Regions from separate parts of the Clostridium sp. SHJSY1 genome, predicted to be linked through region 2. Evidence: a T-box and tRNA genes for the amino acid it is inferred to sense, from the RefSeq annotation. Region 2 holds a T-box; the other holds one or more tRNA genes.
What was found. The T-box of region 2 lies ahead of ileS (isoleucine--tRNA ligase). A T-box ahead of a tRNA ligase gene usually reads a tRNA of that ligase, here a tRNA-Ile.

Region 1 (3,439 bases), on a different contig from region 2:
TAAATATACCCATGATGAATTTTATCCACCAACAGGATTAAAACATCCGTCATATTTATTAAAAAAAGAGGAGTACAAAAAATAAAAAATAGTGTTTATGAAGGAGTTAGATAGAATGAAAATTTTAGCATATAGTAATAGGCCAGATGAGACAGAGTATTTTAAGGAATTTGGTAAGAAATACAATGTTCAAATAGAATTGTGTGATGAGGCTCCAAGTATAGAAAATGCAAGTCTTGCAAAAGGTTATGATTGCATTAGTGTAATTACCACAAAGATATCAGCAGAACTTATAGAAGAATTTCATAAAGTAGGAGTTAAGTATATATCTACAAGAACTATTGGTTATGAGCATATAGATATTATAAAGGCTAAAGAATTAGGAATTGGAGTAGGTAATGTTTCTTATTCACCAAATAGTGTAGCAGATTATACAATAATGTTAATTCTTATGGCTACAAGGAAAATAAAAATTATTATGGATAAGAATGATATACAGGATTATACATTACAAGGCGTTCAAGGCAAAGAATTACCTAATTTGACTATTGGGGTTATAGGGACAGGAAGAATTGGACAAAGGGTAATTAATCACTTAAGTGGATTTGGTTCAAAATTGTTAGCTTATGATATTTATGAAGATGAAGGGGTAAAACAACATGCTAAATATGTTAATTTAAATACTCTTTTAAAAGAGAGTGATGTGATTACGTTGCATATACCAGCTACAGAAGGCAATCATCATATAATAAATAGAGATTCAATAAAATTAATGAAAGATGGGGTAACAATTATAAATACAGCTCGAGGATCACTTGTTAATACAAAGGATTTAATTGATGGGATTTTAGAGAAAAAAATAGGTGGGGTAGCATTAGATGTAATTGAAGGTGAAGGAAAATTATATTATAGGGATTTAAGAGGAGAAATAATAGATAATAAGTATTTGAACACTTTAAAGAACTTTCCAAATGTAATTTTAACACACCATACTGCCTTTTATACAGATCAAGCAGTTAGTGATATGGTTGAAAATTCAATAAAAAATTGCATCTTATTTTGGCAAAATAAAAAAATATATTAAGATTAATTAAGTTATCAAAAATAGGGTTATAGAAAAATTGCAAGTAATAATATAGTGAATAAAAATATTGGAATTTAAATTAACAGTATTTTTTTATTTATAAATTTATCGTTTGCAGAAAAATATAGGTTTAGTTTTTAATTAAAATTAAAGTCCGAAAAAGTCTTTGTTTTCATTTATTGTATAAGCCATAAGTCCTGGTAAAAATAAACCACAGATAGTTACAAAGCTAAATCCGTTAGTTATAATACCTAATATAAAATATAAAACTATTATTCCAAAATAAATCATTACAGATTTTTTATTTGTATTAGATACTAAAAGATATAAAGAAACAATAAGTCCGATTGCCACAATGATATCAAGAGAAATCATAAATTTACTTGGAAGATGTTCTCCAGTCAATTCGTATATCAAAGATTCTGTAGCAGACATGTTAAGTAGACCAAATGAACCTATTATACTCCAAAAAGCGCCTACTAATTGTAACCCTATAGCTACTTGTGCAACAACTGGAAATTTTTTGAATTTTTCTAACATTATTAATTACCTCTTTCTTTTTTTCTTATTTTAACCCTAATTAGGTTAATGGTGCTAATAAGAGGAGTTGAACCTCTATAATTCTGATTATCAATACAGATATACACTTACCAATTGTGTTATATTAGCAGATATTATATTAAGAAAATAAAAGTAAAAGATAATTATTTAAATTAAAAGCTTGTCCTACAATAAAGAAATAATTATTTTTAAATTAAAGTTATATAATAATATTCACATAAAAAATGAAAAAAGTCAAGAAAAATGTAATATAATGTAATATTTCTTTAGCGCCGATTGAAATTAATTAGAATATTATGACTATAATAGATGCTTGAGAAAAAAAATGTAGTTTTGTGTCGTCGTGAAAATTAAAGTAAAAAAAACTGGAAATTTAAATTTCCAGCAATATTTAAAGATACAAATTTTCGTTTGCGTTTTATTTCAAGATCTGAATAGATATTTATTTTCTGTTAGTATGCAAGCCATAATCAGTGGTAACACTATACCTGTAACTACAAAAAAAGAATCTAATTTTTTTAAGCTAAGACTGATGACAAGATTAAAAATAAGTACTCCGAAGTATATCAATATAGTTTGCTTATTTGGATTTAAAAAAATAATTACTATAGACGATATAATTAAGAGATTAGATATGATAGTCATATAGAGAGTGAATTTACTTGGAGCATCCCCACCTGCTAACATGTAAATCATTGATATTTCGTTAGTTACTTTCAAAAAATTTATTGCATCTAAAACAGATGAAACACAAGTTAGTAACTGTAAACAAAAAATAACTCTCACGACTATAGGGAGTTTTTTGAAGTTTTCTAACATTACTAAAGACCTCTTTCGTTTTAATCTTTCTACTTAACCAAAAGAACGGTTATATTGAGCTGATAAGAAGGTTTCAACCTATATCTTTTTATAAAAAAATATACACATATGAATCGTGTTACATCAGCATATTTTTGAATAGATAAAAAATAAGAGATTATACAATAAATGGGGAATATAGCTTGTCTATATTCTATATGGAATAAGTAGAGAATTAATCTTTTTGTTAGAAAGATTAATTCTTTTATTATTAATATTTTTACATATTTTTTTAATCAAGTCAAGAAAAAACAAGACGATGAATGAATAATTATAAGTAAATAAGGCAAATAAATGGGATATTATGATGAATAAAGTTGTATTGTGTTAATAATCCTTTTTGAAAAAGAATTTACAATATTTTATAGAAATTTAATAAGACATTATTAGGTAATCTCTTTGCAGAACAGAAAAAAGTATAGTTCATAAGCCAGCTATACTTTTCAGAATAAACTTCAAATTTAGGTGTTGTACAGAAATAATATACATTTGGATCTACAAACTCACCTTTCTTAACCGATTCTATATATTCAGAAGGAACAGTACGAATTCCATTATTTTCAATATATATAGTTGCACCATCATCAAGCTGTACAGCATAACGTGCAGATAATTCACATTTTCCGTCTGGACGAATAATTTGACTATCAATGCCTCCTGGCAAAACATGTCCATTGAAATTATTACCAGTTACTGTACCAGAAAGTATTGGAATAAGTTGACGTCTTCCTACAATTTCATCTTGTCCAACTACAATAGGTGTATCTACTTTAATTAAAATGCTGAATATTTCTTCGAATTTTACATTATTTGTGTCAATCATTTGTTTACCAACTTTCTTTTTGATTATTTGTTTTTTAAATTTGCTTTAAAACATAGTATATTATTGCTAAAACCTTCTATAATATTTTCATCAACTTTTATATAAACAGGATT
Region 2 (3,439 bases):
GGATAGTGTAATTGAGCAAATGGCATTGATCCTGAATCAAACCAACAATCAATAACTTCTCTAGTTCTAACCATTCCTTTACCACAATGAGAACATTTTAAATTAACATTATCAATATATGGTTTATGAAGTTCTATATCCTCTGGAACATTTATTCCTTTATCCTTTAACTCTTCAATACTTCCTACACATTCTTTGTGTCCACACTCACATTCCCATATTGGAAGTGGAGTTCCCCAGTATCTATCTCTTGAAATACCCCAATCAATAACATTTTCTAAGAACTTACCAAATCTACCTGTTCTAATGTTATCTGGATACCAATTAATCTTATTATTATTCTCTAAAAGCTTATCTCTTAGAGTTGTCATTCTAACAAACCAACTTTCTTTTGGATAGTAAAGAAGTGGTGTGTCACATCTCCAACAATGTGGATATGAGTGAAGATGCTTTTCAGCTTTGAACAACTTATTATTTTCTTCTAGCCATTTACAAATACTTTCATCGCACTTTTTAACGAACTTCCCTGCCCATGGAGTAACTTCTTCTACAAATTTACCTTCTTTATCAACTAAGTTAATAAATGTGATTCCATTAGCTTTTGCAACTAAGCTATCATCTTCACCATAAGCTGGAGCAATGTGAACTATTCCTGTACCATCTGATAAAGTAACATAGTCCCCATGAATTACTTCAAAAGCTTTTCCTTCTATCTTTCCAAAAGGCATTAATTGTTCATACTTAGTTCCCAGAAGTTCTGTTCCCTTAAATTCTTTAACAATTTCATAATCTTCACCAAGAACTTTATCAGCAAGATCCTTTGCAAGAATTAAAACTTCATCTTCAACTTTTGCTTCTATATATGTGTATGCTTTGTTTATACATAGAGCTAAGCTTGATGGCAATGTCCAAGGTGTTGTTGTCCAAGCTAATATATATTTATTCTCTTCACCAGCAACTTTAAATTTTGCAATAGCAGTTAAATCCTTAACATCCTTATATCCTTGAGCTACTTCATGTGATGAAAGAGCTGTTCCACATCTTGGACAGTATGGCATAACCTTGTGTCCTTCATATAAAAGACCTTTTTCCCACATTTGCTTTAATGCCCACCATACTGATTCAATATAAGAATTATGATAAGTTACATATGGTTCATCCATATCAACCCAATACCCAATCTTATTAGTCATATCTTCCCACATTGAAACATATTTAAATACACTTTCCTTGCATTCAGTAACAAATTTTTCAACACCATATTCTTCAATTTGTTCTTTACCTGATATTTCCAACTTCTTCTCTATTTCAAGTTCAACTGGTAGCCCATGAGTGTCCCATCCAGCTTTTCTAATAACCTTATACCCCTTCATAACTTTATATCTTGGAACGATATCCTTCATAACTCTTGTTATAATATGGCCTACATGTGGCTTCCCATTAGCTGTTGGTGGGCCATCATAGAAAGTGAAATATTCACCATCTTTATTCATATCAAAATTTTTCTTAATAACATTTTTTGCTTTCCAAAAGTCTGCGACTTCTTTTTCCATACCTACAAAACCTTTTGAAAGTTCAACTTTTTTGTACATTTTAAAGATCTCCTCTCTTCTTTCCTATTGTTAAATCTCTTTAAGTTGTTTACATATATCTCTCTTATTAATCATTCTTAATGAAAAATAAAAAAACTCCATCCAAAAGGACGAAGTAATATTCGCTATACCACCTATGGTAAATGCATCTACCTATTACAAGATGCTTAGTTCAAGTACTTTCATACTCTATCCTTTAACGCAGGCCTACGGGAAAACCTACTAAGCTTAAGCTTTTCAATTTCCAGCTCCTAGGTGATTTTTCTTTAAACCCTATACAACTTTACACCAACCAGTTGCTCTCTTTAAGTAGACGACTTAAGTACTTTTCCTAATCATAGCTTTTGTTATTCATTATATATTATTACCTTAATATCTGTCAATTAACTTATAACTTTACTTTAAATATATTTTTTATAGTGATATACTTAAGTTGTATTTCATTAAAGGAGGCGATTGCGATAAGGAAAAAAACCTACAAATTCTATAGAAAGTAGGTTGCCTAATCCTAACGCATAAGATTATAAGCAACTTAATTGCTATAGGGTACATTAAAAGTATAAATAATTTAATGAAAGAAGGCTTTATAATGACAAGTCTAGCATTTGAAGTTAGTGAAAGAGAATCTAATGAAAAATTAAACCCATTAAGAAAAAATGGACAAGTACCTTGTATAATTTATGGAGGAAGTTTAAAGAAAAACATTCCTATAAAAATAAAAATGAATGAATTACTTAAGCTTATTAGTTCAAACACATCTAGTTCCCTAATTTCTTTAAAAATAAATGGAAAAACCAAAACTTGTGTAATAAAAGAAATTCAAAAAGATATTTATGGGAAAGTTATTCATGCTGATTTTCAAGCCGTTAGAAAAAATGAAGTTATAAGATTAAAAATTCCTGTAACATTTTTAGGAGAAGAAGACTTAGAAAATAAGAGATTAGTTTTAGAAACTTTTTCCCATGAAATAGAAGTTCAAGGTGTTGCTTCAAGTATGCCTGAAACTTTAGAATTTGATGTAAGTAACATGAATTTTGAAGATAAAGTTTTAGCAAACAACATAAAGTTACCCAAAGGAATATCTTTAATAACAGACTCTGAAATATTATTAGCTATAGCTGCTAGTTCAGATAATAATCCAGAAGAAAATGATGAAGAAGTATAAATAAAAATGCTAAAAAAGGGAGGTTATCTACCTCCCTTAAACTATCTAATTGAAAGCTCCATAAATAGCTCTTATAGCTCTTTCAAAATCATCATTTTCAATTCCTACTAGAATATTCATTTCTGATGAACCTTGATCTATCATTCTTATATTTACATTAGATTCTGATAATGAATTAAATATTTTTGTTGCAACACCTGTTCTTTTAGCCATTCCTTTTCCTACTGTAGCTATTAATGCCATATTAGGATGAACTACTACTGAATCTGGGTCACAGGCTCTATGTATTTCTTCTACTATTTTCTCAGTCTTGTTTTTAAGCTCACTATCTGAAATAACCACACATACTGTATCAATTCCTGATGGCATATTTTCAAATGATACATTATTCATCTCTAATACTGAAAGTACTTTTCTACAGAATCCAAGTTCTGAATTCATCATAGCTTTTTCAATTGATATAACAGTAAAATCTTTTTTTCCTGCTATTCCTGTTATTGTTTTACATTCTTTTTCATCTGTATCTTGTACTATATATGTTCCTGCATCCTCAGGTCTATTAGTATTTTTAATATTTATAGGTATTCCAACATGTCTAACTGGAAATATAGCTTCTTCGTGAAGGACGGATGCCCCCATATAAGATAATTCCCTTAATTCTTTATATGTAATACGGCTTATA

Region 1: it has a tRNA-Ile gene. The T-box ahead of ileS (isoleucine--tRNA ligase) is inferred to sense a tRNA for this amino acid. The anticodon was not compared.

Annotation. Positions count from the first base shown of each region.
Region 1 covers NZ_JANDMF010000020.1:53,223-56,661, forward strand. The annotation lists gene NNC19_RS10790 (GNAT family N-acetyltransferase) at 1-85, shown strand, start outside; gene NNC19_RS10795 (D-isomer specific 2-hydroxyacid dehydrogenase family protein) at 116-1,084, shown strand; gene NNC19_RS10800 (hypothetical protein) at 1,232-1,624, opposite strand; tRNA gene NNC19_RS10805 (tRNA-Ile) at 1,674-1,753, opposite strand; gene NNC19_RS10810 (DUF3237 domain-containing protein) at 2,856-3,326, opposite strand; gene NNC19_RS10815 (hypothetical protein) at 3,350-3,439, opposite strand, start outside.
Region 2 covers NZ_JANDMF010000009.1:58,339-61,777, forward strand. The annotation lists gene ileS (isoleucine--tRNA ligase) at 1-1,592, opposite strand, end outside; T-box leader at 1,696-1,940, opposite strand; gene NNC19_RS06690 (50S ribosomal protein L25) at 2,164-2,757, shown strand; gene NNC19_RS06695 (aspartate kinase) at 2,803-3,439, opposite strand, start outside.